DNA from 2 places in the Aeribacillus sp. FSL K6-2848 genome. Region 2 is predicted to be linked to the other one. Evidence: a T-box and tRNA genes for the amino acid it is inferred to sense, from the RefSeq annotation. Region 2 holds a T-box; the other holds one or more tRNA genes.
The links. The T-box of region 2 lies ahead of NSS70_RS14965 (valine--tRNA ligase). A T-box ahead of a tRNA ligase gene usually reads a tRNA of that ligase, here a tRNA-Val.
Positions count from the first base shown of each region.

Region 1: it has a tRNA-Val gene. The T-box ahead of NSS70_RS14965 (valine--tRNA ligase) is inferred to sense a tRNA for this amino acid. The anticodon was not compared.

Region 1 covers NZ_JBBOQQ010000001.1:191,949-208,080, reverse strand. Annotated here, with positions in the region: gene glmM (phosphoglucosamine mutase) at 658-2,004, opposite strand; gene NSS70_RS01165 (CdaR family protein) at 2,034-3,392, opposite strand; gene cdaA (diadenylate cyclase CdaA) at 3,385-4,203, opposite strand; gene NSS70_RS01155 (anti-sigma factor family protein) at 4,360-4,962, opposite strand; gene sigW (RNA polymerase sigma factor SigW) at 4,977-5,540, opposite strand; gene NSS70_RS01145 (MerR family transcriptional regulator) at 5,846-6,631, shown strand; gene NSS70_RS01140 (tautomerase family protein) at 6,709-6,927, opposite strand; tRNA gene NSS70_RS01135 (tRNA-Gly) at 7,436-7,507, opposite strand; tRNA gene NSS70_RS01130 (tRNA-Lys) at 7,513-7,588, opposite strand; tRNA gene NSS70_RS01125 (tRNA-Gln) at 7,787-7,861, opposite strand; tRNA gene NSS70_RS01120 (tRNA-Tyr) at 7,970-8,054, opposite strand; tRNA gene NSS70_RS01115 (tRNA-Thr) at 8,067-8,139, opposite strand; tRNA gene NSS70_RS01110 (tRNA-Val) at 8,235-8,310, opposite strand; tRNA gene NSS70_RS01105 (tRNA-Glu) at 8,312-8,386, opposite strand; gene NSS70_RS01100 (hypothetical protein) at 8,657-8,848, opposite strand; gene NSS70_RS20700 (hypothetical protein) at 8,824-8,910, opposite strand; gene NSS70_RS01090 (response regulator transcription factor) at 9,222-9,866, shown strand; gene NSS70_RS01085 (hypothetical protein) at 10,089-10,433, shown strand; gene NSS70_RS01080 (IS1380-like element ISGsp2 family transposase) at 10,828-12,201, opposite strand; gene NSS70_RS01075 (hypothetical protein) at 12,310-13,044, shown strand; gene NSS70_RS01070 (hypothetical protein) at 13,097-13,864, shown strand; gene NSS70_RS01065 (hypothetical protein) at 13,867-14,646, shown strand; gene NSS70_RS01060 (ATP-binding cassette domain-containing protein) at 14,679-15,326, shown strand; partial or broken gene NSS70_RS01055 (transposase) at 15,455-15,792, opposite strand; gene NSS70_RS01050 (IS982-like element ISGth1 family transposase) at 15,951-16,132, opposite strand, start outside.
Region 2 covers NZ_JBBOQQ010000001.1:3,086,538-3,102,669, forward strand. Annotated here, with positions in the region: gene minD (septum site-determining protein MinD) at 1-364, opposite strand, end outside; gene minC (septum site-determining protein MinC) at 357-1,061, opposite strand; gene mreD (rod shape-determining protein MreD) at 1,120-1,638, opposite strand; gene mreC (rod shape-determining protein MreC) at 1,635-2,519, opposite strand; gene NSS70_RS14940 (rod shape-determining protein) at 2,536-3,558, opposite strand; gene radC (RadC family protein) at 5,068-5,745, opposite strand; gene NSS70_RS14950 (Maf family protein) at 5,764-6,330, opposite strand; gene NSS70_RS14955 (SPOR domain-containing protein) at 6,530-7,465, opposite strand; gene NSS70_RS14960 (bifunctional folylpolyglutamate synthase/dihydrofolate synthase) at 7,590-8,873, opposite strand; gene NSS70_RS14965 (valine--tRNA ligase) at 8,980-11,622, opposite strand; T-box leader at 11,676-11,898, opposite strand; gene NSS70_RS14970 (hypothetical protein) at 12,045-12,236, shown strand; gene NSS70_RS14975 (hypothetical protein) at 12,255-13,268, opposite strand; gene spoVID (stage VI sporulation protein D) at 13,342-14,484, opposite strand; gene hemL (glutamate-1-semialdehyde 2,1-aminomutase) at 14,618-15,901, opposite strand; gene hemB (porphobilinogen synthase) at 15,918-16,132, opposite strand, start outside.

The DNA of each region.
Region 1 (16,132 bases), 2.9 Mb from region 2:
TATACGGCGGTTCAATTAAGATAATTGACGCAAGTCTTTATAACTTCCGTGAATAGCTGTTCTCTTTATGCCAGTGGTCACTCCACCCTCCAAGAGATCTCCCACGGGATTCACCGCTTCCTCCCTCAAGTGAGGTACTACGTTTTCTGTGTTCATCATGACTCACTGAATGCCAAGGGCTATTCTCTCTTAATTGTTCGGTCCTTCTTAGTTGTTCTAGACCAACTAATACTATGACCTCTGCTGACTTCTGACGGTTCAGCTATCTATCACTAGATAGGTTACCAAGGTTACTTGGCGTGCCAGCCAGACCTCCCCGGGTAAGAGTGTAATCTTTCCTTCCATCCATCTGCTTCATTTACTCTGTATCACCTTCGGCAGAAAGGGCTTTGTTTTGTCTTGCAAACTCACCCAGTGATACCTAGCCTCATATGAAGTTCGTGTTCCTCAGACCGGAAGTTTGCCGCTCGCTTCCTTCAGATTCCGCGTCACCACGGACACCCTTGCGTTAAGCTAACTGCTACTTCTGCCTTCGCAGCTCGGGACTTTCACCCTATAGATTACACCCATGCCGGGCGCACAAGCAAGTGGAGAAAAACGCATTGTTTTTCTCCACTTATTTATTTTAGAGACTTACCGGACAGCCCCGTCTCTTCATCATTCAACGCCCATTTCCGCTTTGATAACTTCCACAATTTTTTTCACGTACCTCTGGCATTCATCTTCCGTCGGCGCTTCGGCCATTACACGAACGAGCGGTTCTGTTCCGGAAGGACGTACGAGAATTCTTCCATTTCCGTTCATTTCTTTTTCTACTTCTTCTATAACAGCTTTTACTTTTTCATTTTCCATGACAGCCTGCTTGTCCTGCACCTTTACATTGATCAAAAGCTGCGGGAATTTTTTCATTTCACTCGCAAGTTCAGAGAGCTTTTTGCCTTTTGTCTTCATTATGTTGACAAGCTGAATCGCTGTTAAAAGACCGTCACCCGTCGTATTGTAGTCAAGAAAAATAATATGTCCGGATTGCTCTCCACCTAAATTGTAGTTGTTCTTCTTCATCGCTTCGACAACATAGCGATCGCCGACAGCGGTTTGAACGCTTTTTAGTCCATTTGCCTCCAAAGCTTTATAAAAGCCTAGGTTGCTCATAACTGTCGATACAACAGTGTCCCCGTTCAGCATTCCCTGCTCTTTTAAATATTTGGCGCAAATAAACATAATTTGATCCCCATCAACAATTTTTCCGTTCTCATCAATGGCAATCAAACGGTCCCCATCACCGTCAAACGCTAAACCTATATCTGCTTCTTTTTCTTTCACAAATTCCGCTAACGTTTCTGGATGAGTAGACCCAACCCCATCGTTAATATTCAGACCATTTGGAGATGCACCGATTGTCGAAACATCTGCATCCAAGTCGGCAAAAAGATGTGTAGCTAGTGATGATGTGGCTCCGTGCGCACAGTCCAAAGCGATATGTAAACCAGTGAACTCTTCGTCAACCGTCTGTTTTAAATATTGCAAGTATTTTTGTACGCCTTCAAAATAATCGCTCACTTGCCCCAGATCAGAGCCGGTCGGTCTAGGAAGGTTATCTTCTTCTTGATCGAGCAGCGCTTCAATTTCTTCTTCTTGTTCATCGGAAAGCTTAAAACCATCAGGGCCAAAAAATTTTATTCCGTTATCTTGAACAGGATTATGCGAAGCGGAGATCATGATGCCTGCTTCGGCTCCTAATGCCTTTGTCAAATAAGCAACACCTGGTGTGCTAATGACTCCAAGCCTCATTACCTCGGCGCCAATGGAAAGAAGCCCGGCAACTAAAGCACCCTCAAGCATATGACCTGAAATGCGGGTATCCCGGCCAATCAACACTTTTGGTCTATTTTTATCTTTTGTTAACACGTACCCGCCAAAGCGTCCTATTTTAAACGCTAATTCAGGAGTGAGTTCACTGTTGGCAACTCCTCTTACTCCGTCTGTACCGAAATATTTTTCCATGAATCATCGCTCCTTTTAAAAAATATCACTTAATTTGAAGCTTCTTCAGCAGACTTTTTTTGTTCAGATGGTTCAACTGAATCGTTATTTTCTTCTATTTGATTTCTTCTTTCATTATCTGCTTCTTCCAACGAGTTTTCTTTATTGGATAAGCGAATCTTCACTTTTTCACTCGATAAAACTGTCGAGAGGTTGTAACGGTTTTTGGCCTCCACATTTACTTCATGTTCTCCTTCATCTAACCCTGCAACATTCACATACAATTCGATATCAGATTCTTTTACGTTTTTCAAAACACTGTCTTTTCCTCGCAAAACAACATCCAGCTTTCCTGTATCCGGATCAATAAATTCAATTTCCTGATCGTTTCCTAAACCGATGACTTTGATCGGCACCTGTTTAAACGTCTTTTCTTCTCGTTTTTCAATATCTATTTTAATTTGAACTTTATTCGGGACAACGTTTGTCACTCCATCCGGAGCCGGAACATCAGCTTCAACTGTCGCATTTTCTTTGATTTTGCTTAAGTCGACAGATACATCATCAATTGACTCTATTTGCTCTAGCACATCCTTTGGACCATAAATTGTCACTTGGCTAGGGATCGATTGAATCGATGATATGCTCAGTCCATCAGAAAGCTTTCCTGTTGTTTTGATTTTTAAGGGTACAGATTTCGATTTCGTTGGGCTTTCTACCGGCACTGTTACGGTAACCGCTGACGGTTCGATTGTAACAGGCAGGATGTTCCCATTTGCATCGTATACTGTCACTTTTGACTTCTGTACAACTGTTCCATCAGCACCTTCCAAACTTACTGTTGCTTTCACAACAGCTACAGCATCAATATGCTCTTTTGCGCCTGTAATTTTTACACTGTCCGGTTTAACAATCGGACGCTCCGCAATGTAGCCTTCCTTCATTTTGTTTTTATTAATAACTTCCACTTCAACCGGAAAATTTTCAGATACCTTTTCATGAATACCTACTGTAATGACAGCCGGATCAATGTCAACCTCCAATTGGTCAGACAAGTTTTTATGTTTCAAACGGACACTGTGCGTGCCAACGGATAAATCCGTTAAATCTGCAAAAATTTCAAAGTCCTTGACTTGTTTTGTCGTAGTGACAATACTTTTGGGCCCTTCAATCGTAACGGTGACGGTTTGGGGAATACCGGTGACAACAAATGCACGGTCGTCATAGTATACGTTTACGGGCACATCTGTAATTGTAGCTGTTTCGGTTGTGGATGGCGACCGAAATATATTGTATTTTTCTTCATTATTCGAAGCAGGCGATTCTATATTCACTGAAGCATATAGCATGAGCGCTAGCAACAATGCAATGATGCGCATAAACCAGTTGCTATTCATTAATTTATCCATTCTTTTTCACCCTCCATTGCCAGCGGCTAGAGGAAGCAGCTTTCGTACGGTTAAACTCAGCCAAGAGCATCTCCTTTAACGTTTCTGGAGTTAAATGTCTATGCAGCTCACCATCCTTGGCAATCGATATACCGCCTGTTTCTTCAGAAACAATGATAGTTATACTATCGGTTACTTCACTAATTCCCACTGCAGCGCGATGGCGTGTGCCCAGCTCCTTCGATATAAACGGGCTTTCGGAAAGCGGCAAATAACAGGCAGCAGCGGACACTTGATCTTTTTGTATAATAACTGCACCATCATGTAAAGGGGTATTGGGGATAAAAATATTAATTAATAGTTCAGCAGAAATATGGGCATTTAGCGGTATACCGGTCTCAACATAATCCTCCATTCCTATTTTTCGTTCAATCGAAATGAGAGCACCGATTCTCCTTTTCGCCATATACTCAACAGCTTTTGCTATTGCTTCGGTCATGTTTGTTTGCCCATCATCTTCCTGGCTAGCTGCCCTTGCAAATAGACGCCCCCTTCCTAATTGCTCAAGGGCTCTGCGAAACTCCGGCTGGAAAATAATGATGATAGCCAAAAAACCCCAAATCAACACTTGGTCCATTAACCATTGCAAAGTATTCAAGCCTAAATATTGGCTTAACACTCTAACGATAATGATTACGATAATTCCTTTTAAAAGCTGAACAGCTTTCGTTCCACGAATCACCATAATCAATTTATAGATAACGAACCAAACGAGGAGAATATCAATGACATCTATGAGGTAATGCAAAAGAGAAAAATCCCCTAAGGTCATATTGTTTTCCTCCAATAGTTCATCAAATCGCGATTGATCTATTCTAATCAAACTTCTAGGTTTGAAAATCTCTCTAATCAAAATTCCACTTTATTATATCATAACTTTTCCTAAATGCACTTAAACATAAAAATAGACCATCCTACTAAAGATGGCCTATTGTTTAAAAACCTCTGACAGAGTCGATTTTACTTCATACCACAGCCACTCAAACAATTCGTTTATTTCCTCAACCTCTCCGGTAACTTGACCGGCAGAAGCCAAATATTGGTCTCCGTTAATCACCGTTACATTTCCTTCAACTTTTCCTTCTATTTTAATATCACCGTTTTTAACAGTAATATCACCTTTCACCGTTTCTCCTTCAGGCACAATAACAGTACGGTTGTCAACAACCAAATTATCATACTTTGTTACGCTGAATTGGCTTTCTTCATAAGAAGCAAATAAACTTCCAGTCATTAGAATAACAAATAGTGCAGCGGCTGAAAAGAAAGGATGATTTCGGAACCAGCGTCTAGTTGAGACCGTACGCTTTTCTTTTGGCAGTTTTTCTAACACCTTTTGCGTAAAATCTGCCGGTGCTTCAACATGTGAGATACTCTTGACAAACGCTACAGCTTTTTCCAATTCTTGATAATGTGCCTTGCAATCCTCACAAGATTGCAAGTGTTTTTTTAACTCACGGCCTTCATCCTCATGCAAATCCCCGTCCAAATACTTATGGATCATCTCCACTACATGCTTAGGACATTTCATCTTACTCACCCCAATCACAAATGCCTTAATTGTTTGCGTAAAGCCTCCCGTCCCCGGTGTATTCTTGTTTTAACTGTTCCGACTGGAAGTTCCAATATCTCTGCGATTTCTTGCAAGGATAGCTCCTCAATATATCTCAATACGATGACTGATCGATATTTATCCGGCAGTTTTAAAATTTCTTTTTGAATCGTTTCTTGCAGTTCAATTGCTTCAACTTCTTTTTCAGGCATTGCAATATCAGATGATACTTGGGAGTACATTGTTAAGCCATCAGTCCCCGCAACTTCTGCATCTAAATAATAGTCCGGCTTCTTTTTCCGAATACGATCAATCGATAAATTGGTTGCAATCCGATAAATCCATGTAGAAAATTTTTTGTTCATATCAAATGAATGGATGTTCATATACACTCTTATAAATGCTTCCTGTGCTATGTCCTCAGCTTCATGGACGTTTCCCAGCATTCTATAACAAAGTTGAAAAATTTTATCTTTATATAATTCAACAACTTCTGCAAATGCATTTTGGTCGCCTTTTTTAATTTGTTTGATCTTTTTATTTATAAATTCTTCCATTTTTCTACCTCCGCAGTTGCGGGTACATCATGATACGAATTCGTTCCCCAAAGGTTTCATTTTTTTATAAATCTATTCTAGCAAATTTTAGGAATTTATGTTTTCATCTGCAAGAAAAATTTTTTCCTTTTGTAGCAAAAACCTTTCACATTCCCATTTCTGGGCTTTTTATAAAGAAACGTCCAACTTGTCATAATGAAAAATGACATTACAAATTTTTTTCAGAGGGGTTGCACCTAACGCCGCGTTAGGTATTATGATCACAATAGGTTTATAAAGATAAGTGTTTTGGGGGCGATGTTAAAGTGAAGGAAGAGACTTACTTTACGATTGGCGAATTTTCTAAAAAGACGGGAACAACAATCCGAACATTGCATTATTATGATCAAATTGGACTGCTCAAACCGAAAAAAAATCCTCGTTCTGGACACCGATTATACTCTGCTCATGATGTATTGACACTTCAAAAAATAGTCAGTCTTAAATTTTTAGGATACAGTTTAGAACAAATCAAAGAGTTAATTAATGAAACCAACTTCGATTTAAACTTAAAGGAAACTTTACAGTTCCAAAAAGAAGCGCTTGAAGAACGAAAGGAACATATTGAAGAAGTGCTCAAAGCCATTAAACGAATTCTCACGATTTTAGAAGAAGAAAAAGAAGTGGATAGCAATGTTTTAATGAGTCTTATTCAGAGCATACAAACAGAAAAAGAACAGCGCAAATGGTTAGAACATTATACGTCAAAAGAAGTAGCTGAAAAGCTTTTTGATCAGCCTGAAGAGGTAATGATCTCCCTTGACAAAGAATACATCCAATTATCCCAAGAAACAAAAAGATTGGCAGGAAGACCTGTCGATGATCCTGAGGTAGAAGCGTTAGTCGAAAAATATATGAAAACAATATTAGAATTTATCGGAAAAGAATTAATTAGTGTTATCGGGAATTTAGATGAAGCTGAAATTAAAACTATTGAAAATAAATTGGCATCTCCATTTACACAGGAGGAAGAGGAGTGGCTTCAGCAAGTGATGGAACATTATGCGATGAAAGCTGGGCTTCTCCAAGATGAAAATATTGACCGACTTTAGCAAATAAAAAAACTTCACCTCCCCTTTTCCAATTGGGGAGGTCATTTTTTATCTTTGAATTACAGGATGATGGATATTCATTCAGCTCCCATTTTCCCGAAACCTTCCCCAAATTTTATCGAGTGAAGTGTTCCGCCGGAAGCCCAATTATCTCTTTCATATTCATCGAAAACTACTGTAACCCATTCTTCTTTCACGTTTAGTATTTGCGCTGCTGCTTTTGTTATTGCCTCAGTAAACTGCTGTTTCTGTTCTGCGGTTCTTCCTTTAGCCAGCCTTACGTTGATAAAAGGCATCGAATCACAACTCCTTTAAGCCGTTTGAATTTATAAATGGTGTCGAAATTTATTCGTCCTCATCCGGATCTGTGCTATTTCAAAAAATGAAACAAGACAGAAGTTTGTCGATATACTTCGTCACAACACCCGTAAAAACCTTTGCTGGGCAGTCATTGTATGCAAAATGTTTTACACAAATCATCCTCTACAGCAACAATCTTCTGGAAAAGAGACTAATTTTTAAAATCAACAAAAAATCATTTAGGTCATGGTTCCATTTAGGAACAACCGCATTACCAATACTAAAAGGAAAAATACAATTCGACTTCAATGGTATATCCAAATTTAAAAGGCTGTTATGGGACTAAAAAGGAGAATGCTCCTACATATCATTATTTTGAGATTCAAAAGCGAGGATTAGATATAATCGAAGGATTAGTAACATTTCAAATAAAAAAATCCTGACAATTTCTTGTCAGGAATTAAGTTCATCTTATTTTATAAAGTTTTCCCTATTGAATTTAAAAGCGGAAGACGGGACTCGAACCCGCGACCCCCACCTTGGCAAGGTGGTGTTCTACCACTGAACTACTTCCGCACAAATGGTGAGCCATGGAGGATTCGAACCTCCGACCCTCTGATTAAAAGTCAGATGCTCTACCGACTGAGCTAATGGCTCTTAAAGTCTTCTAATCCATTTTAAAATTTGTCAGATGTCCCTTCCTCTTCCTGATTTTTCGAGGATACTGGATGCGTCGGGACAAATCGCTGCTTATTCGACGAGGCTTTGCCCTTTGTAAAATCTAGTTAAATCTTACTTTCTATCTAACATTTTTACAAAAAAAAGAACAGACATGAACTGTCTTTTTATAATAAATGGCTGGGCTAGCTGGATTCGAACCAGCGCATCACGGAGTCAAAGTCCGTTGCCTTACCGCTTGGCTATAGCCCAATATCACCATTCATCTCTTGACTAATTATATTGTACCAATAAAAAAATCACTTTATACAACATTTTGTTGTTTAATGTGATTTCAATGTTTCATAACATTCTTCGGCATGGTGGAGGGGGACGGATTCGAACCGCCGAACCCTAAGGGAGCGGATTTACAGTCCGCCGCGTTTAGCCACTTCGCTACCCCTCCGATTATTAAAAATGCCGGCGAGAGGAATCGAACCCCCAACCTACTGATTACAAGTCAGTTGCTCTACCAATTGAGCTACACCGGCGCAATAAATACTTTAAATCACACTCAGTTTTTACCTTTGTTTAAATTGTTATGCCAGCCTCATTAAACTTGTTTAAGAAAAGCTTGTTTAGTACATGGTGGAGGATGACGGGATCGAACCGCCGACCCCTTGCTTGTAAGGCAAGTGCTCTCCCAGCTGAGCTAATCCTCCATGGTGACCCGTACGGGATTCGAACCCGTGTTACCGCCGTGAAAGGGCGGTGTCTTAACCACTTGACCAACGGGCCAATAACATCATTAGCAAAAAGACAAATTAAATTATATATAACAATTTACTTTTTGTCAATTATAAAATCATTTTTCCTTCACAAGTTTTTTATTAAGCAATCGACGAGTATTAGTATAGAGGAAAAATGGTTTATTGTCAATATGAAGATTGAGCCAAGCATTTGCAGGAGGGATTCCATAATAAACGCATACAAATGATAAAGATAACCCCAAAGTAATTCCTAGTCCTACTTAATCTCTTCAATGCTTGATGGATAAGTGTTTTCACTTTATTTTTTAGGTACATGGTACGGGTCACGTGTGGCTTCGTTTATTGTTCTCGTGATCTTTTCGATGTATTGTTTGAATGGGCTTCTTGAGATTTTTTCCATCTTTCTACTTGTCCAATAAGCGTTTTGATGACTAACTTTTTCTAATGCTGCCACCAAGGCCGTCATCATCGCACCGGTACCTTGATCCACCCAGTTCCGCCCATTTTCAAATGTTTCGCAAACACACTCATCGTTCTTTCTGTACTCCCCATTGGACGCATTCCGGTCATGTCTATTCCTTTTTCTCTCAGCTATTTCTGGATTTGCTATAAAAAACCTCCTTATATCTATTCTTGAGGAGATTATCTCATAATCTTACAGAGTCTAGAAGATTGGCTAAATTTGACGCTTACTTTTAAGGGAAAACGTTCCAAAAAAGGTTAAAATTATAAAAAATCAGAAACAATTCTGAGAGATCTGACGTTTTAATAAGTAGAAAGTCCTTCACAAGAAGTTATGTCTGATATTTCGAATTATCCAATGTTTTTCTTAAGGCAACGGGCGTGAAGAGAGGTGTAAAAAGGTGCGTTATGAAAAAATACGTGTACTATTGATTGAGAAAGACAAAGATGAGTTGTTAAAAATTTGCTCTATCGTTAAAAATGAGACCGACATAGAAATAGTAAGAGTCACGTGCGAGCTGAAATGTTTAAGTGATTTTATTAACCGTTTACATGTGAACATTGTACTAATGAATATCGGATTAGTAAAAGATACAGAAAAAGTCAAAGTAATAAAATCTGTTACTGAAAAAACAAAAGCACAGCTGATTATTTTAAATGATCAGATTGACAATCGATTGATTTTTGAAGCTTTTATTGCCGGGGCAATCTGTTACATAGACAAATCCTATAATCATATTCCAAATGTAATACGCTTAGCGTATCAAAAATGGTCACTTAAAAGTGCTTATGTTGAATCTGTTATCCGTAAGGAGTTTTGTCGCTTAAGACAACTAGAGATCCACTATATGAAGGAGAGATTAACACAAACAGAACAAAAAATATTAAAGCTGATCGCTGAAGGCTATAAGCAAAAACAAATAGCAGAAATATTAATGGTAGAAATTAATACAATAAAAAAGCACATTACTAATATTTTGAAAAAGACGGGGGAAAAAAGAAGCAAAGAAGCAGCCCGAAAGGCCCGGGAATGGGGGTTAATTTAAAAGGTGGCAAGAAAATTTGGGACTTTTTTCAAATGTGGCTTCTACTCTAATCACCGTTCTGTATTGTTAGAAAATGTGAACTGTAAAAACAGGTAGCTAGCACCTTACTCGAAGGATTCTCGCGGGAATTCAGGAATTTTAATGCGGAAAAACGAGGAGGGTTTTATTTGAAAAAAATGGTTAAAAATTGCTTTAACTTCTATTCTAGCTGTAGGAGCATTAGTGCCTGTTGCATCAGCTGCTAACTACAAATTTCATTTTGATGTGACAACAAACTTTTTAACTGGACGTGCTTATACTAACTATGCATGGAAATTTACAGATAAAGAGAATCCAGTTGTTAAGATTACTAGTATAGATTCGAATTGGACAGCAGGAGTAAGAATGGAAAATTCGGAAGGTGCGAAAAGAAGTAGTAATCTTTATACTAAAAAGGCTGGTAATTACACATTAACAAATAATGGAGCTAAGGCCAGTTATAAGTACCGTTTGAAAATCTGGAAAGAAAAAGGAGGTAAATTTGACCGCTTTACGATGAAAGGGAAATGGAACCCAGATACGTATTAACTTAACTCTTTCAATTTCGATTCCGTAGCATATCGCATTTCTGCAATGTAGAAATGCGATATGCTTTTAAAGTAGTTTTGATAGTTATCAATCAGAAAGCGAGTGAAAGATAATGCTCTTACTGGAATTAAAAAGGGGTTTATTGAATAAGCGCATGTTAGTTTCCTGTATGTTTGCTCTTGTATTACCTGAATCCGTGATGAATTGAAATCGACTTTGATTTTGTTGTAATTTTGATGGATTGATAATCCATAAAACCCTTTTTATGCTTATGACCTATGTCATCTCTATTTCCGAAAATGGAACAAATCTCTTTTTTAGGTATACGAACCAAAAAAATAGACAAAAAAGCACAGGGAGTGACGTTGGACATCAGTTCCCGAACATTCGTTCGTTATCTTGCCTCTCTCCATTTCTGATAGACGTTCAGTAGGGGCTCGCTATAGCCACTCCTTCGCGTCAGTTTCATCCAGATCTGTCGTGATCGACGGACGAGTCGCCCTGCCATCGTGATCACCGTCTGAATAATCGTCTTGATGCGGCGGCGTTTCACTTTGTGGTGCAACGGATGTCTCGGATCGCTTAATAGATCTTGTCCAATCAGACGAAGAAGATTGTAAACGAAGGCTCCCATGACCAACACGAGCGCATTCGTTTTCATCTTCCCAGATGGAAGCCGCTCTAAATCTAAGTCGCTCTTCAGTTCGCTATGAAACTGTTCGCATGTCGCATGGTCATGATACAACGCGAGCACATCGCTCATTCGAACATGCTCGTATCCTTTGAGCCGCACCCAATAGCTTTCCACTTCATAATCAGGAACGAGCATCAGCTGTCCATTGCGTTCCATCGTCCGTTCCGTCACTTGGGTGACTTGAACGTACGTATACGTGTTTCCATCGATCGCTGCCTTCTGTGGAAGGCATAGCTCATAGGTTTGTACTCCTTCGCTTTGTCCATCATCGACACGTTTGCCCTTTTGCGAAGCGATCTGGAACCAAAGCGCTTTCGATTCTCGGCGTAAGTTTCGCTTGATGACAAAGTCCACGTCTTCCTTTAGGCATACGTGCACATTCGCTTCTGCATCGTTTCCTGCATCCATGCGAACAAGCAGACGAGATGAAGTCAGTTGACGAGCTCGACGGATAGCGGTGACTAAAAACGAGGGCATGTTGTCTTGCACATGTTGTTTCCCTGGACGCAACTCGGCATGAACGAGATACCCTTCCTTCCCTGCATACGCAAACAACGGTGTAAAACCGTCAAATCCTTTATACGTTCGACTGACTCCTTCTTTTTTCGTATCGGAGTTGTCAAATGGGGAACCATCTATATCAAGGGGAAGCCATGTCGTCTTTCCTTTGGTCCAACAAGGGGACAAAGTGGCATGTCGTTGAATCAACAGACGTATGGACTCCTCCCAAAGAATCGTTTCGGTCATCGGAAGACAAGCGAGCTGATCGAGTCGTTGTCGCAAGGTTGGAGAGGAAGGCACGTGCTGAATCCCCATCGATGCCGAAAAGATATCGTCCTGACGATACGCTTCGATATGATCGAAATCCGTTTTTCCTGTGGCAAGCAAGCCAATCATCGAGCGAATGACATCGCTATGGGAAATGTGCACTTCTCGACGAACCGTTGGAAGCCGAAGTGCGTTTACCCGTTTATCCAGTTTCGTTCGATGGAGTAAGTAGCCAACGAGAGCAAGCCCAGCACTTGGGGTAATCGCTTCATCTGTCAATACAAACCGAATCGGGAAATCTTTCATCACATCACCTACTTGATGAAGAATCGTCAACGTCGTTTTCCCTTATCGTATCAACGGTTTGCGACCATTGTAAAGATGTTTTGTCACGGATTCAGGGTATTAATATTTTTGACAGCTCATGACAGGTATTTGTATGATGTTTTATTTTTTGACCCCGAAGCTCCTGATATACGAGGTAATCATCAAGCGATTCAAGATATTTTAGGTGAAATACACAACAAATATAATATTTGGGAGAGCAGTTTTTCATACATAGGTATATTTTTTCCTTTAATTGTTGTGTTTCCATATGCCGCTTCCTATTTAGAAGAAAAGAATCAGAAGTTTCATTACTTTATACAAACAAGGAAATCTTTTGACCATTATGTTAGGAACAAATTCTTGGCCGCCACTTTAACTGGGGGGCTTGCTATCTTCATCCCAGAGTTTATCTTTTACGCTATAATTTCTATTTTTTTTAATAATGATGCCGATTCCCCCTATCGACAACTGCAGGAAGAAGGCATATTCTACACATTGTTCAACACACAGCCTGAATTGTATATTTGGATCAAATTTTTAACGCATTTTTTGCTTGGGGCGTGTTTCGCCTGTATCGCTTTATGCCTTTCCACCTTCGTCAAGAAGAAAGCAATTGTATACGTTGGGCCATTTCTGATTTTCGGTATTTGGGAGATCACCGCAGGAGCCATTCTGGATCAATATCAGTTTTCTCCATCCACCTGGTATGATTTATGGCCTGAAGTTTCGCCATTCTATGTATACGGGTCAATGATCACGATTTTGATTACAGGTTATGTAATTTTTATTTGGAGAACGAGACGGGTGAGAATTGATGACTAATGCCAATCCCCTGAGCACTAAGACCATTCTTTTAAACTGTATGAAACACAAAGTGAAGCACGTAGTTCTGACTCGAAAAGCTGTTTTGTTTGTATTGCTCGTATGTTTAGCAACTTTTCTGGCCAATAGCAAATTAGAGCATATTGACAACCGTTTCCTCAATATGTGGGATTTAATCTTCGATATGCTGTATCATCCTTACTACCAATTGTTCTTGTTTTTGCTGTTCTTCCTGTTTGTGTTAAGTGATATTTGCGATGATCGGCCGATAACTCTCTATGTTCTGCTGCGTTTAAATAAAAAATCGACTTGGTTACTTTCCAAAATATTCCTAATACTTTTAATAAGTACACTGTACACGCTCGTATATCTTTGTATTATTACTCTAATTTCTCTTTTATTATACGGTTATAGCATCCATTGGAGTCCAGGATCCTCCAATCTTTACCACGGGGAGCTTATTGGGCATATACAACCAGTTACTGGTTTTATTCTGTTAGCTATACGATATGTCTTAAGTATTTGGTTTCTCAGCATCCTATATTTGTTTGTTTATGCGTCAGCAGATGGTTATCGCATCGTCAAAGCAGTATCGGTGACGGTGATGCTCCTTGTTATTAACCATTTATTTGCTTATAGGTTTTTTGTATCGTATGCTCCGTTTTTGTATATCCATAACGGTTATCTCGTGACGCTTAGGCTGAATGAAAACGGATTCCAATCGGCAATGGTGTTGAATGCAGCAGCCGTTTCTCCTATAGTTTTAATGCTTCTCGTCTTGTGGATGAGAAAATCAAAGCTGGAATTTGGGGGATCTTGAATATGATCAGAGAATGGAAAGCCCTTGTTCAGTTTAATATGCGCTACTTTACTTATCATCAGTGGCTTCTGGCGATCGCAGTGTTCGTCATCTCTAATTTGGTCACACTTCTATATTATGGAGATCTTGTCTCATCCACTATAGATGCATTCATCTTCCACTTTGCCGTGTTCGAGGGGGCGGATATTTTAACGATCATTCATACATTGCTCCATTTTTTCGTATTAGCGTATATTGTTGACTTATACATGGAAAACAATTTTCATGAGAATTTACTGTATACTTTGCTGCGGATATCTAACAGGAACGCGTGGGCATTGGCCCATTTGACCGTCTTATTTGCCATTCATGTTGTGTACCTATTTTTTTATTACAGTCTGTCCTGGTTCATTTTGCATTCTATTTATAAGTCAGGTGATATTACAGTCCAGTATTGGGCAGGTAAATTGTCGTCAAAAGATGTATATTCACAATGGTTATTTCTATTCCTTTCATGGATTATCCAGCTAATCGGCTCTTTTAGTATTAGTTTGTGGCAAGTATATATCAACCTCCTTACCCAAAAAAGCGGTTACGGGTACTTCTCTGCTGCTTTAATGTACATCATTCCTTTCATTTTTGGGAATGTGAATCTATGGATTGGAAGCCATGGCAGACTTGTAAACTATGACGTGTTGGCTCCAAGTAGCGGGAGTCATTCAATCGCTGGTTTTGTCTTTTTTCATGTTTTATGGATTCTTCTGTTCATTTATTTGTCGTATCGCGTTATGACGCGACGTTAGATTGCTGAATTTTCAAGGAAAGGTGATAAACTATGGCAGTTGTATTGCAGGTAAGGAACTTGAGCAAAACATTTAAAAAGGAGAAAGTATTTAATAATATAAATCTTGATATTGAAGAAGCAAAGATTTACGGGTTTGTCGGGCATAATGGGAGTGGTAAATCAGTTTTCTTTAAGATACTTTGCGGCATTTTACTCCCAGACCAAGGAGAAATAAAAATTTTTGGAAATATTTTAGGGAAGGATATTGACTTTCCCACTGAAGTTGGTGCTGTTATCGAGACACCAGGATTCTTGTCCGATTACTCCGGATTTAAAAATTTAAAATACTTAGCTTCTATACGCAATAAGATTAGTGATAAGGAGATTATAGAAGCAATTCAAAGTGTCGGTCTAGATCCGAACAGCAAGAAAAGTGTGAAAAAATATTCTTTAGGTATGAAACAAAGATTGGGTATCGCACAAGCAATTATGGAGAAGCCGAAAATACTCATACTAGATGAACCAATGAACGGTCTGGATAAAACAGGAGTCAAACAGATAAGAGAATTGCTGTTGTCATTGAAAAAACAGGGGACAACCATCTTATTGGCGAGTCATATCAGTGAGGATATTCACATACTATGTGATAAAGTGTACGAATTTGATAATAAAACACTTGTGGAAGTAAATAAACTCTAGATTTCACTTAATCAGTCATTCCGAAAAAGGGTTGAATTCATACGTGCTACTTGAAGCACTTGAAAAGACAGTTCAATGGATAAACGGCAGATGTCACCGAATTCTTTGGAACTCAAGTCAAAACGATTGGCATTTCCTAAAATTCGTTCGATAAACTTGCCAATTTCACGTGTACTCATGTCACTTTGATACATCTTGATGATCGCTTCCTCGAGCCAGCCGGTATGGCGTTGGTAAGGGGGAACAAATGCGTTTGAAATTCTCCGTTCCGGTGATCCGACCTTATTGTGTATCCGGATCTCGTTAATAGTAGCCGTTTCTCATATTCGATGTTCCAGCTTGTTCAATCTCGAGGAAATGTTTCATTTCTTCCCACATTAATCAGCTCTAATTTTTCATTCACAAACTGACGAATGGCACTTTCCTGTTGATTAGCCCAGTCACCATTCGGTATTCTTTTAGACATAGGTAGGGTTCTCTGGAATATTTGGCCAAATCAGAAAATACCCTACCTTATGCTTTACACAAAATTTTATACATCATCCTTTTGGCCGACATAAATTTTATCGAGATCTTTTATATTTTTTTAAAAATAATATAAAAACCCGTGGTGCTAGTTGAGTCTTAACGCTCAACTAGCCCAAGAACAACAAGGGAGTAAGCCAGTAAAATACCATCCAGTGCCGTTTCAAATCCAGAAACCGAGTTCGCTCGAATCTCGGTGATCCGATACGAATCGACTAAAATCGAAAACACGGTTTCAATCACTTTGCGTTTTCGTTTCATCCACTGTTTCCATGCGTCGG
Region 2 (16,132 bases):
GACAGTCGATAATAATATAATCAAAATCTTGTTTTAGCTGGTCAATTAATTTTTTCATCTGCTCAGGTGTTACGGCAGTTTTATCGCTAGTTTGCGCTGCAGGCAGCAAATAAAGAAAATCATTAAAGCGTTTATCTTTTACGAGAGCTTGATGAATTTTGCATCGTTCTTGGACAACATCAACTAAATCATAAATAATCCTGTTTTCCAATCCCATGACAACATCGAGGTTCCGCAAGCCGATATCTGTATCTACTAGACAAACTTTCTTTCCCATAATGGCAAGGGCTGTACCAACATTTGCAGACGTTGTTGTTTTGCCGACCCCGCCCTTGCCAGAAGTGACCACAATTGCCTCACCCATTCATTATTCCCCCTTCAAGCCTAGTTAAATTGGGTCTCAGATGAGCTAATTGTTGAATCCGTTCAATAATGATTGTCCCATTTTCATCAATATATGCACATTCCATATCATTTCGAAATGATGGCTCCTTCTGATCGGGTGGCCTACTTAAAATATCGGAGATCCTCAGCTGTGTCGGCTTCATCAAGGAGGCGGCAATCACTGCATTTCGATTCCCTTCAAAACCAGCATGAGCTATGCCTTTTAAAGCCCCCATGACAAAAATATTGCCCGTTGCCATGACTGTCCCGCCAGGATTGACATCTCCTATCAGCAACAAATCCCCTCTAATTTTCAACACTTGCCCAGAACGGACGATTTTAGCAACTGAGATAACATCTGCTTCCTCTTTCCACTTCAACGCCTCTTCCTTTGAGATGACATTTGAATCAATTGCATCGACAATTAAATTTCTTTTTTTTCTTATTACGTCTTTTATTTTCTCTTCTTGTTCCTCCGTCAAAAAACGATTTCCAGCCTTTATCGTCACCCTGATCATCGGTTCATTTTCCTGAACATACTGCCTTTTGGAGAGCATCGAATCCAGTTCATTCACAATATCATGAAACGAACAGGAATCATCTAAATATAATGTCAATCCATCCTTTGTGCCTTTAATCGTTACATAATATGGTCTTTGAGCTTTCACGAAGTTCACCCCAACAAAAATCTATTTCGACAGCAATAACAAAAACTCCTCTATCAAACTTTAAAACTTAATCGTTGTGTTCACCTATTTTCAAGCCCAAAACGAATTTCTTTAAAGGATAGATTAACACACAAGCTAATACAAAATTCAGAGCAAGTGTCGGTAGCAGGCGATCAATTGTAAACAATTGCAGAGGAACAGCTGTCATCCCGATTAGTAAATAAATACCGTATGTGAAAAATTCAAGCAATGCAACGGAAAGCTCAGTTAAAAAAATTAAAACAAAAATATTGGGATTGAGCACCCGCAAAGCTTGCATCACTAAATATGCCAAGGTTGGAAATGCGAAAGCATATATGCCGATAACTTGCGTGTAAACAACATCGAACAATAAACCGAAAACAATTCCATAAATGACGGCAATTTTCCGAGAGCCGTACGCTGCCAAGATGACAATCATCAATAGTAAAAGATGGGGAACTGCCACTTGGTGATCTGAAAGAAAAGGGATCGGAACAAGATCAACGATGATGCTTTCCAATACGAAAATAAACATAACCATTACGGGGAGGAAAAACGTTCTCAAGAGTCTTCCTCCTCTTCCAATTGATTGATATCAACTGTTGGAAGAACCCGCTCGATGATCATGACACGATCTATATCATAAAAGTCAGCTGATGGGGTTATATAAGCTATCTTTGTTAATCCGTACGAATCAAGTTCGACTTTTTTTACTTTTCCGATCACTAAACCTTCAGGAAACACTCCGCCAAGGCCAGAAGTCGCTACAATTTGATTTTCTTTGATTTGAGCATTTGATTCAATGATGTTCATTTCAAGAGCATTTTCCTGCTCACTGTAGCCGACAATGAGGCCGAATACCTTTCCGTTATTCGTATGAACCATTGCTGAAATCCGGTTTTTTCTGTCGGAAGCACTTAAAAGCTGAACGGTGGACGTAAATTCAGAAGTATTTTTCACTTTCCCGATCAATCCTTTTGCCGTTATAACCGCCATGTCTTTTTTGATTCCGTGCTGTTCGCCTTTATCAATTTTGATATAATCATGCCAACGATCAGGATTTCTTGCGATGACTGTCCCTTGGATCGACTTATATTTTCTTATATCGTTATCAGCAGATAATTTTAATTCTTCTTTTAATTGTTTGTTTTCCTGTTCTAATTCCTGCAGCTTTTCCTCCAATTGAATATAATTATTCAGTTGTTTGCGAAGCAGCTCGTTTTCTTCGTATGTATTTTTTAAATGATTCAAATTCTCAAAGAAGCCCGCAATATATTGTGCGGGCTGATGAAATACCTTCTGGACTAGTCCAACCGAATCTTGAATAAACTTCTCCTGCCACGAAAGATTGCGGTCTTCCTTTAGGGAAAAACCAATCAATGCCACCAAAATAATGATCCCGACAAGGAGCACAATTAATCGTTTATTTAGAAAAAATTGTGGCATGATTTACACCTCTAACTTATCTGTGGTCTTTTGTACGATTTTTGAATAGGTGGATATGTTCAAGAGCTTTTCCTGTTCCGACCGCTACACAATCAAGAGGATTTTCCGCAATGATTACAGGCATTTTCGTTTCGTCGCTTATAACTTTGTCTAAATTGCGAAGAAGGGCGCCCCCACCCGTTAAAACAATTCCTCGATCCATAATATCCGCCGCAAGTTCAGGCGGAGTTTTTTCCAAAGTAATTTTTACAGCATCTACGATCGCATAGACAGTATCGCGTAATGCCTCTGAAATTTCTGTCGCAGTAATTTCAATCGTTTTCGGAAGGCCTGTTAACAAATCTCTTCCGCGAATTTCCATGTTTTCAACACCTTCCGGAGCGCTTGCAGAACCGATTTCAAGCTTCACCGCTTCCGCTGTCCGATCACCAATCATTAAGTTGTAGGTTTTACGGATATAGTTAATGATGGCTTCATCCATTTCATCACCGGCAACACGGATAGATTGGCTTGTCACAATTCCGCCGAGAGAAATGATGGCAACTTCCGTTGTTCCCCCGCCGATGTCTACAACCATGCTTCCGGTCGGTTCCCAAACTGGAAGGTTGGCTCCAATAGCAGCCGCAAATGGCTCTTCGATCGTATACGCATCTCTAGCGCCTGCTTGTCTCGTTGCATCAATGACCGCACGTTCTTCAACCGCAGTTATTCCCGAAGGAACACAAACCATCACATAAGGTTTTCGCGAAAAAATACCTGCATTTTTTGTTGCCTGTTTTATGTAGTATTTCATCATCGTAGCAGTCGTTTCATAATCAGCAATCACTCCGTCTTTCATTGGTCGAAGTGCTACAACATTTCCAGGCGTACGCCCGATCATATTTTTTGCATCATTACCAACTGCAACAATTTGCTTTGTATCAGTTTGCAAAGCAACAACAGATGGTTCACGCACTACAATACCTTTTCCCTTCACAAACACTAACGTATTGGCTGTCCCTAAATCTATTCCAAGGTCTCTCGTACCAATTCCAAACATAGCTGTTGTATCTCCCTTTCTTCCAAAATAAATACGTTTTTATATTCATGTAAATGTCTAATCATTATTGAAAAAACCCATAAATTATATTATAACGTAATTTTTCAAAAAAAAAAGTGCTATCAATACCCTGCGTAAAATAAAAATTTGCGAGGTATTTTTCATGAAACTTGATGAAAAGCTGATCATTGTGTTGGACGCCTCAAAAATTTTTACTAAAAAATTTTCCTAGTGGAGAATAGAGGATGAAAAATAGATGTCACAGCATATACCGCCCGTATGAAAACCTTGATTTAATTTATCCATTGAGAATAATAACTTAAAAATATTACAAGTCCATACAAAAAATATTATTTTATGTTTACAAATCCCCCCTTTGCACTCTTTATTAGCGACGGTTTAGAATGTCATAAAAAATAATGGTTTTTTCAGTTGATTGTGTTTCAATTCAAATGACTCCAATAAAGTATTACATAACAATTCTGCCGAAGTTTCAAGTTCATCTATTATTGAAAATCACTAAAATATGAGCTTTTTCTCCAACTTTGGCTCTTCTTATGTCGCAAACCCTTTGTAATGCGGACATCATTTGGAGCCCGCGAGGCCGTGCAAATGTTTTTTGAAATTCCTTTTATCATGCACTTATGCGTTGTAATAACGTCACTGCCCCGCTTCAAGCAGCTTTTTATCGTACTTTGCGAGACTGGTCAGTATGTTATATACCGTTGTGCTGTCTCCCATCTGTCCCCCTGCAAATTCAGCAAGACGGTGGTTGTTCGCATTACGTGTCTAGAAGCGCAAAAATCTGTCCGAAAAAGCGCTAGCAGTTCAGAATCCAAAGCTATTAACTGTAATACGTGTTAGGATTGATTTTAAATGAAGGCATACTTTTTCACCCATTTATAACTCGGGAAAATAAGTTTTTTAACCATATAAAGTGTGTAAAAATAACTCCTTTTTCGCAATGACAAAATTTTGGGTGAAATGTAATGATTATACATATAAGTGGTTTTCATAAAACTTTGTTGCTGGAACTGAGGTAGAATGACTAGAGTAAAATGAATTGTTATTTTTCAATAATAAGTTAGCTGGTCTGATGCAGTTGCCAAAAAAAGAACATCAATACAAATTCAAGTGCACAATCACATAGGCAGCAGTGCGACGAGGATCTTAACTTCAGAAGTCTGTAATCTTAAATGAAAACATGCTTCCTTACAATTCATTATAAAAGACAGGAGCATCATATGAGTAATATAAAATAGAACCTTATATATGAAAGTTTTCCAATAAAGTAAAGGGATGCTATTGATTATATATCAAGCCATTCTCCATCAGCAATAGATATTCAAAGATAAAAATTCATAAAACTGCTAATGTCATTTTTAAGCTTAAAAAATTGGAAGTCATTTATCAATAATTTCATAGATCTAATCTTCACACATCATAAAAAGAGGTGCACTTCATATCCAGTGCACCCCAACAATTGACATAGAACCTTTTAAAAAAACGTTATAAATATCCCTTTTCTTTTAAACTGACGTATTTACGCTCTCCGATTATGATATGATCTAAAAGTTCAATCCCGATCAGCTTTCCGCATTCGGACAAGCGCCTCGTGACTTCAATATCCTCTTTGCTTGGGGAGGGATCTCCTGATGGATGATTATGGATACAAATAAAAGATGCAGCTGAACATTTCAATGCCTCCTTGAAGACTTCTCTTGGGTGAACAATTGATGTATTTAAACTGCCAATGAAAATCGTTTGCTTATGCAGCACTTGGTTTTTTGTGTTTAAATATAAACCTACGAAATGCTCTTGTTTTAAAAAGCGCATTTCTTCCATGACATAATTGGAGGCATCTTGCGGAGAACGAATGACATACCGATCTTCGTATGCGAGCTGATGAATTCTTTTTCCCAACTCTAATGCTGCTATAATTTGCACCGCTTTTGCTTTTCCAATGCCGGGTATGCCCATAATTTCCTGAACTGACGCCTCTTTTAACATTCTAAGACCGCCGAATGTTTTTAAAAGCTTATTCGCCAGTTCAAGCACTGATTCTCCCTTTGTCCCTGTTCTCAATAAAATTGCCAGCAGTTCATGGTTGGAAAGGCCTTTTGGTCCGTTGTGTATCAATCGTTCCCTCGGTCTTTCTTCTTCTGGAAAATCTCGAATAGCGAGCATATCTTTCCCCCTTGTTTGTTACCAGTGAAATCCAAAATTTTTTAATTCTCTGTACAGTCTTGAAACAGGAAGACCGACAACTGTAAAATAATCGCCATCAATTTTTTTCACTAGCAATGAGCCGAAATGTTGAATTCCATAAGCACCCGCCTTGTCCATCGGTTCGTTTGTCTCAATGTATTCCAGGATTTCATCGTCTGAAAGCGGCCAAAAAGTAACTTTTGTTGATTCAGAAAATGTTGTATGCTTTTCACCATGAATAATCGAAACTGCTGTTAAAACAGTATGTGTTTTCCCAGAAAGTGATTTTAACATGTAATAGGCGTCACGGCGGTCTTTCGGTTTTCCTAGTATTCGATTTTCGAGGATCACCGCCGTATCTGCTCCGATGACATATGCATCTTTATACCTTTCGGCTACATGAAAGGCTTTTTGAAAGGCAAGTTTTTGAATGGCTTTTTCGGGTTCAGCTTCTTCGTCCAGCCTCTCTTCCAAATTGCTTTCAATCACAGCAAATGGTATTCCTAACAGCTTGAGGAGTTCTTTTCTTCGCGGAGAGCTTGATGCAAGTATGAGGCGTTCCATTTTTATTTCATCCTTTCAACCAATACTATCCGTATGTTATCAAAAAAGGCTTTTGCAAACAATTTTTCAAAAAAGAATTATCTAATCGCCATTAATAAAAACATTTATTCAATTTACAGAAAAAACTACATTATCTAAGGAAAACTGCTTGTGAAAATAAAAAAAGAAAACGAATGCTCGAGCAAACGCTTTCCCGTTATCAAGAAAGTTTTTCAAAAAAATCTAGCAGCGACTGCTGCAGGCTCCATAGCTGTTCATTTGCCGATTTTTCTGTTTGCAGTTTTTTTACTGCTGCCAAAATTGAATCGTCTTTTATTTGACCAGCCTCATTTAATAATGACTCTACTTTCTCTTGTTCCGGGGCGGTTCCATTCACAAAAGACGAAGACAGCTTCAGCATCTCCTCAACGACCGTTTTTGTTTTTTCGTTTTCCACCTTTCCTTCCCATTTCATCTTTTTCACAAACGTTTCAATTTGATGTGATTCAGCCATGTTTTTCAACTCTTCTGCTGTCTTTTTATCCAACGCTGCCCCAACGAATACGTAATAATCGCCGCCTTGTGAAACGATAACAGAAGGCAATCCTTTAGCCTTTATCTGCCCGCTGACGGTTTCCGCCCCTTCTTTTTTTGTAAATTTTCCGGCTTGTACCATATAAACTTCAAAAACGATGTTTTCCGCACCGCTTGGCGCTGAAGCATTGCTAACGTTCTGTCTGTGAGGAGACTTTGACACATCCCTCAATTCAGATGATACAGGCATTGAATCGTTTGAAATAAATTGCAGGGCTAAAACCCCAAAACTCAGTCCAAGAATAACAGCAAATATGATCGATATCACATAATTTTTTATTTTAGGAGGCAGCGTTCTGCTATTGTTCTTTGAGAAGGCTATTTTCGGGTTTTCTTTCTTATCCTCCTCATCATCCGGCAAAATCCAAGGAAAAGATGTCTCCTCTTCGTTCTTATCCTCTGATGCTGCCATTTCTTTTTCAGCCTTCACCTTTTCCTCCCAGCTGGATACTTTTAATTGTTTGCCAGTTTCACTTGGTTCAGCAGAAACATCCGTATCGTTGGAAAAATTGTTTTCCTGACCGTTGATTTTAATGGTTATTTTCGATGATGGCTTGTCCAAAATGATCACCGCCCTTTTTTGCTGGACAAACTTTTTTTTATGCTAACATATGTAAAATAAAAAAGAACGAGACATTTGTCGCCTCGTTCATAATTGTTGTCGTTATTTTTCGACATCCTCGTACTCATGAGCTATGTTTTATATGTTTTCTCACTTCACCGATAAAATAAAGGGAACCTGTAATAATGAGAACCGTTTCGTCATCCATTGTGTTGATAATCTTTTCATAGGCAAGCTCCCAATTGTCTTCATACTCTTTATCCTTCATGTCGCAAGCCTCGTATAATTCTTTCGCATCAGCTGCTTTCGGGAAATGAAAGGTTGTAAAAATAATTCGATTTGCCGTTTGTGCAGCCTGCTCGATCATTTCTTTATATTGCTTGTCCTTCACACACGAAAATAACATGATGATTTTCTTATCAGGGTAAAACTTTTGTACAGTTTCTTTCAACGCTGCCATTCCTTCCGGATTATGTGCTCCGTCCAAAATGACTCTCGGTTTTTCCTTTACTTCTTCAAACCGCCCTTTCCAAAAAGTGCGCTTCAATCCTTCCTGTATATGCTCCTCCTCTATGATAAACGAATAATAAACTCTTAAATAATCAAGCGTCATGACACTCAGTGCAGCATTGATCGCTTGATGGTTTCCTTTCATCTGTAATGAAAGGCTGTTATATCGTTTAAAGGGGGTTTGTACAAAAAATTCATCAAAATCTCCTGCGTGAAAATCCCTAGTGAGCCAATAATGCTTTGCTTTTTTTTCTTTTGCAACACGCTCAATGACATCAAGGGCTTCCTTTTGTTCCACAGCTGTAATGACAGGAACTCCGTTTTTAATAATGCCTGCCTTTTGCTCTGCAATCTCTTCTATCGTTGAGCCAAGGATGTTTAAATGATCATGTCCAATCATTGTAATCACTGAAAGAATAGGATTCGCAATATTCGTAGAATCCCATTTTCCCCCGAGTCCTGTTTCTAATAAAACAACATCCGGCACGTTGATTTTACCAAAATAATAAAACATCATCGCAGTAATGACTTCAAACTCTGTCGGTGCTCCAAGCTCCGTTTTCTCAAGCTCGTCAACAACCGGTTTGATCACATTGGATAGCTGCAATATTTCCTCTTCAGAAATGGGATTGCCATCTATCGTAATTCGTTCATTGAATGATTCCAAATAAGGCGAGGTGAAAGCACCTACTTTATATTCAGCGGCTTTTAACACCTCTTGCATAAAAGCAATCGTTGATCCTTTCCCGTTTGTTCCGGCTACATGAATGAAGCGGCATCTTCTTTCCGGATGATCAAGCTTTTCCATCATCCATTCCATTCGCTGGAGACCAGGCTTTATTCCAAAGGTTAGGCGGGAATGTATCCACTTGAGTGCTTCTTCATATGTTTGAAACATATAAATTCCCCTCCTTGAACTCTCGAACATTTTCAATGAATTTGAATGGCCGGATGTATCATAAACGTTTTGATGGAAGAAAATCCGGGGCATACCCGGATTTGTTTTAGCCTTTCAGCTCCTGAAGTCGTTTTAACACCGCCTGCTGTTTTTCTAAATAGTCCTTTTCTTTTGCCCGCTCTTCTTCTACGACTTCTTTCGGTGCTTTTTTAATAAATCCTTCATTGGCAAGCTTTTTCTGAACGCGCTCGACTTCTTTATTCCATTTCTCTAATTCTTTTTCAAGCCGTTTGATTTCTTCTTCCACATTAATGAGTCCTTCAAGAGGAAGAAATACTTCTGCCCCGCTCACAACAGCTGTCATAGCCTTGTCAGGAGCTTCAATGTTTGTATCAATTGTTAATGAGCTAGGATTGCAAAATCTCTCTAAATAGCTGCGGTTTTTCTCCAACTGGTTTTTAACTTCTTCACTATGAGCATGAATGATCATATCCACCTGCTTCTTCATCGGCGTGTTCACTTCAGCGCGAATATTACGGACTGAGCGAATCACATCAACTAGAAGCTTCATTTCGTTTGCAGCTTTTTCATCAGAAAGCTCCTGACGTACAACCGGCCATGAAGCAATTGTAATCGATTCTCCCTGATGTGGAAGGTGCTGCCAAATTTCTTCTGTTATAAACGGCATAAAAGGATGAAGGAGTCGCAATGTTTGATCTAACACATATGCCAAAATGGAACGAGTTGTCTTTTTCGCTTCCTCATCATTTCCGTACAGCGGAATCTTTGCCATTTCAATATACCAGTCGCAAAAATCATCCCAAATAAAATTGTACAGCACCCGACCGGCTTCGCCAAATTCATATTTTTCCGCAAGTCTTGTGACAAGCTCAATCGTTTCATTTAACCGTGTGAGAATCCATTTATCTACCACTGATTTTTTTCCGTTTAAATCAATTTCTTCATATGTTAAACCGTTCAAATTCATCAGTACAAAGCGGGAGGCGTTCCATATTTTATTGGCAAAATTCCACACGGCTTCTACTTTTTCAAAGCTGAATCTTAAATCCTGTCCTGGGCTTGAGCCGGTAGCTAAAAAGTAGCGCAAAGAGTCCGCACCGTATTTGTCAATAACATCCATCGGATCGACGCCATTGCCTAATGATTTGCTCATTTTTCTTCCTTCTGAATCGCGCACAAGTCCATGAATCAAAACATCTTTAAACGGTCTTTTCCCAGTAAACTCCAATCCTTGGAAAATCATCCGCGAAACCCAAAAGAAAATAATGTCATACCCGGTAACAAGGACATCTGTCGGATAATAGCGTTTATAATCTTTTGCCTCTTTATCAGGCCAGCCCATTGTTGAAAACGGCCATAAAGCAGAGCTGAACCATGTATCTAACACATCTGGATCCTGCTCCCAATTTTCAATATCTTTAGGCGGCTCATGATCAACATAAACTTCGCCTGTTTCCTTATGATACCAAGCTGGAATGCGATGTCCCCACCATAACTGACGGGAAATACACCAGTCGCGAATGTTTTCCAGCCAATGCAAATACGTTTTTTCAAATCGTTCAGGAATAAAATGAACTTTCCCTTCTGTTTTCTGAAGGTTCAAAGCAGCTTCGGCCAAAGGCTTCATTTTCACAAACCATTGAGTTGATAAATACGGCTCGATAACTGCTCCGCTTCGTTCACTATGGCCTACGGAATGGATATGCTCTTCAATTTTAAATAAAATTCCTTCCTCCTGCAGGTCTTTCACCAACTGCTTCCGGCATTCAAAGCGATCCATTCCTTCATATTTTCCAGCTTTTTCATTCATTGTCCCGTCTTCATTCATGACTAATATTCTTTCTAAATTGTGGCGGTTTCCGATTTCAAAGTCGTTCGGATCGTGTGCAGGAGTTATTTTTACTGCTCCTGAACCGAATTCCATATCGACATATTCATCTGCGACGATCGGAATTTCCCGTCCTGTTATTGGCAGCTTCACTGTTTTTCCGATTAAATGCTTATACCTATCATCATCAGGATGAACTGCCACTGCTGTATCCCCAAGCATCGTTTCCGGGCGAGTGGTCGCGACTTCAATATATCCGGATCCATCAGCCAGCGGATATTTTAAATGATAAAGAGCCCCTTTCACTTCTTTATAAATGACTTCGATATCGGAAAGGGCTGTTTTTGTCACCGGATCCCAGTTAATAATGTACTCTCCTCGGTAAATAAGACCTTTTTTATAAAGCGATACAAAAACCTCTCTTACAGCTTTTGAAAGACCTTCATCAAGGGTGAACCTCTCTCTTGTGTAGTCAAGACCTAGGCCTAATTTTGCCCATTGTTTGCGAATATGGTCTGCATATTCTTCCTTCCATTTCCATGTTTCTTCTACAAATTTTTCCCGCCCGAGATCATACCGACTTTTCCCTTCTTCGCGCAGTTTTGCTTCCACCTTGGCTTGTGTGGCGATTCCCGCATGATCCATCCCTGGCAGCCACAAAACATCGTACCCTTGCATTCGCTTCATTCGGGTAATAATATCTTGAAGAGTTGTATCCCATGCATGTCCAAGGTGAAGCTTACCGGTGACGTTTGGCGGAGGAATAACGATCGTGAAAGGAGTTTTCCCCTCATCATCTTTTGCTTCAAAAAATTTTCCCTCGAGCCAAAATGCATACCGATCCTCTTCAACCGTTTTCGGATCGTATTTTGGGGAAAGAGTGATTTCTGAATTCGACATATTTATGAAAACCTCCTTATTTTCATTCTAAAATATAAAAACTCCTTCCATCCTAAAAGGACGAAAGGAGATGTTTTCGCGGTACCACCTTTTTTCACAGATACGTCTGTGCACTTCTTTCAGGTAACGGCTAATGCCGGCTCCCTTTACTAAAAGCTTTCAAGGAAGCTGCTCCAGGGCGACTTTCCAACGGGATCTCCTAGGAAATCTTCCAGCTTGCGATTTCCCTCTCTGGAAGGAGTCGTTCGTTGTACTACTCCCCTTCAACACATTTTCACAAACTATATAAATTTCTATATTTAATAGTACTAAAAAATTGTTTTTTTCGTCAATATTTTCCCCATCTTCCTTAACCTTTAAACAAAAATCACAAAATGTTCTTTATTTCATAATATAAATTAACAAAGTTGAAGGTGATCAACATGAGAAAAAAAATAAAACCATACTATATTCAATCGTTTATTAAACAATTCCGATCTACTCTTGAACAGTTCATCGTTCCTTTAATGATTTTTCAGGGAATTCGAACAATCCTTTTACCAACTATGTTTGATATTATTTTATTAGCCATTTTACTATTTCTAGCAGCCGCGTTGTATATGGAACGGGGTTAAAGCTGCCAGATCCCCCATTCATTCTGATGCCAATGAATCGTTTTCTAGTTTTTCATTCCATTTTAAAGCAATGTACCCGGTATTTTTCATTTGCCAATATGCTCTTAACAGCTGTTTGCAATATTCTAATTCTCCCTTTTCGCTTTTCTTTTTTTGATATTGCCGGACAAGCTTTACTAATTTAGCTGGATAGGATAAATAGCTTACCAACAGCAATCTCTCAGTTTTTGTTAAAGGAAGCACTTTTTCGTAATCTGATATATATTGCACATTTTGATCACTAACGGTTGGTTCCGCTTCGGAGAGGTTCATAAACATTAAGAAAAGGTCGTAAATTGGAGTAGCAAATGCTGCATCTTCCATATTAATAAAATAAATTTTCCCTTTTGGATCTAACAGAAAATGAGATAAGGAGACATTTACTTTGTTCAGTGCAATTCGCATGTGAGGGGATTGCTTTATTTCGTTATACCACTCATCAAGCTTTGCTTCTGCAAATAAGATGGCTTGCCTCGTTTCAAAATAATAACTGAAGACCGCCAATTCAAAAGGCGACATATACCATTTTTTTTCGATTTGTTCCATAAATGCTTCCAGCAGGTTGAAATTTCTCTTCCACTTGTTCTGAATCTGTTGATACACATTTTCGAGCTGAACTAGAGGTATGTTGATTTCCTGTTTTGTTTTTTTATGGAGTTTCGCTAAGTGGTAAAAAAGGATTGAGGCATTTTTTTCATCAACGATTGAACCTTCCATCCAAGGCATTACATAAAACGATTGCGTTGAGTCATTAACAAACACATTTCCGTTCGTTGTCCTATAAATCGGCACGATTCCTAAAGATGGAAAGTCGTGAAAAATTGAATATAATTTTAGAATGTTTCTTTGCTTTTTAATCGTTGTTCGTTTTAAAGCATATGTTCTTTTTTCACAATGAATTTTCAAGACATTTTTTGTTTTTTTCTCTAAATAAATCGGTTTGATTGGATAATGCTGCAAAATCCTCATGGCCGTTTTCAGATCATCGCTCATCTTCCCACACGCCTTTAAAGAAAATAAAGAAAAGCTTGAGGTGGTTGGATCCCACTCAAGCCGCTTGCAAAAATTACGTTTGTTGTGTTTCAAGAACCGGGATATATAAAATGTCTCCTTCACTAATCTCTTTATCATGGTGAAATTGATTTACTCGATTGAGCTGCTGGAGCGTAATGTTGTAGCGTTCGCAAATATTTTCGAGCGAGTCTCCCTGCTGGACAATGTACATTCTTAATTTAGAAAATTCTTCTTCCTCATTTTTCGTAAACAATTTTGTTAAATATAAGGTGTTATCATTTTTCCTTACAGATTCTTTTTCTTCATCGTCTTTTTCGACATAATTGGAAATTTTATTGATCACTGGCTTTTCTTCTTCAATGCGGCCTTTCTCTTCCAAACTGACTTGATTTTTCTTCGCTTCAACAGTGAATGTATCGTAATCCGTTTCCGTTTCTTCTTCTCTCTTTAATGGCATCATAAAAACAATGTCTGCCGTCTCTTCATTGTCATCCTTTTGAACAGCATCACGATCATGTTCGATTTGCTCATTTTGATCGCGTTCGGCTGTATCGAATTCGAAATATTCATTAAGACTTTTCTGTTCATTATCTTTTTCAATATTTTCCGCTTTGTTGATTGGTTCATCATTGAAACGATTTTCTTTGAGCGTTGATTCGGTTTCATCTTCTTCCCTTTCATCAGACTGTCGATCGGATGAGATTTCCGCTTCAGCATCTATGATCTCGTCCACTTCATTTGCAGCAGTTTCTTCCGCCTGCTCTTCTCGAATTCCGTAAATGGATAGATCAGCTATAAGCTTTAAACCATTTGCTTCCGGAAAATCATAATCAAATGATTCAATCGCCACAAACACCTCTTCTAAATTGGCAATTCTTTTTTTCGGTATTGTAATATCGACCGGAAGCTCGTGTCTAAATTCCATTACACCGTCATTTCTCGCTTCTACATTTTGTATATAACGGGCGATGGAGGAGGTTTGAAGAAGTTTATCATTCTGTTGCTCCTCTCCATCGAATTTGTATTCTCCGGAAAGCTCTAGAGCACCTTTTATCGTTACATATCCATCATGTTCTTCAATTGAGATGTCAGGTTCCAGTGAAATGGACAATAGTTCAGAAGGTTGAAAATGATGGCGAAACAAGACCGATTCCTCTACCGAAAATCGTAAAACGGACGTTTCTTCAATGGACATGCGGACTTCCTCCTTTCTCCAATCAATCTAATTTATCGTGCCATTAAAGATGTATGAAGGAGGATGACAAAATATGCACGGGAAACAAAAATAAAAGGACCAGCTTCAATCAGAAGCTAGTCCTTTTAGCTCGTTATCTCAAAACCGAAAAAGCTTTTTCACATGCTTCTATTGTTTTTTCAATATCTTCATCCGAATGCTCTGTTGACAGAAACATTCCTTCAAATTGGGAAGGAGGCAAGTAAATGCCTTCATCCGCCATAACACGATAATACTTTGCAAAAAAATCAAGGTTTGATGTTTTTGCTTTTTCGTAATTGACAACATCTTCATTTGTAAAGAAAAATCCGATCATTGATCCCGCTCTATTAATTGTATGAGGGATTTCATATTTTTGAGCAGCTTTGCGCAATCCTTCCTCTAATTTATCCGCTTTTCTTTTAAATTCTTTATATGTGTCTGGTGTAAGCTGAATGAGTGTTTCATATCCGGCTGTCATCGCAAGCGGATTTCCTGAAAGTGTCCCCGCTTGATAAATAGGACCGACAGGAGCGATTTTTTCCATGATGTCCGCCCGTCCGCCATAGGCGCCGACTGGAAGTCCTCCTCCAATGACTTTTCCTAAACATGTCAAATCCGGAGTCACTCCAAAGTATCCTTGGGCGCAATGATAGTCAACGCGAAAACCGGTCATCACTTCGTCAAAAATCAGAAGCGATTCGTATTGTTTGGTGATCTCGCGCAAGCCTTCTAAAAAGCCTTCTTTAGGCGGTACAACACCCATATTTCCGGCTACTGGCTCGACGATCACGGCAGCTATGTCTTCGCCAAATTTTTCAAAAGCAAAGCGGACGCTCTCTAAATCATTATATGGAACAGTAATCGTATGCTGGGCAATTCCTTCCGGCACCCCTGGACTATCCGGAAGCCCTAATGTGGCCACTCCTGATCCAGCCTTAATGAGCAGCGAATCTCCATGGCCATGATAACATCCTTCAAATTTTAAAATTTTATTTCTTCCCGTATATCCGCGGGCAAGGCGCAATGCGCTCATTGTCGCTTCCGTACCAGAGTTCACCATCCGCACAATTTCAACGGAAGGAACCCTCTCCACAACAAGCTCCGCCAGCTTATTTTCAATCAAGGTCGGCGCCCCAAAGCTCGTTCCTTGCTCCGCTATTTTCTTTAATGCTTCAACAACTCTGTCATTGGCATGTCCTAAAATTAACGGTCCCCATGAAAGAACATAATCAATATATTCGTTGCCATCAATGTCATACACTTTAGAACCTTTTCCGCGCTCAATAAAGATCGGATTCATTTGAACGGATTTAAACGCGCGCACAGGGCTGTTGACCCCGCCGGGCATCAACGTCTTCGCTTTTTCAAATGCTTTTATCGAACGTTCATATTTCATGAAATGAGCCCCCTTTTCAATAATCAGACTGTTCATCTAACCAACGGGCAACATCTTTTGCATGGTACGTAATCATTAAATCCGCGCCGGCTCTTTTCATGCTTGTAAGCATTTCAAGGACAGTGCCTTTTTCATCAATCCATCCATTTTCAGCTGCCGCTTTAATCATTGAGTACTCGCCGCTTACATTATAAGCAACGACAGGAAGGTTAAAATGATTTTTAACATCAC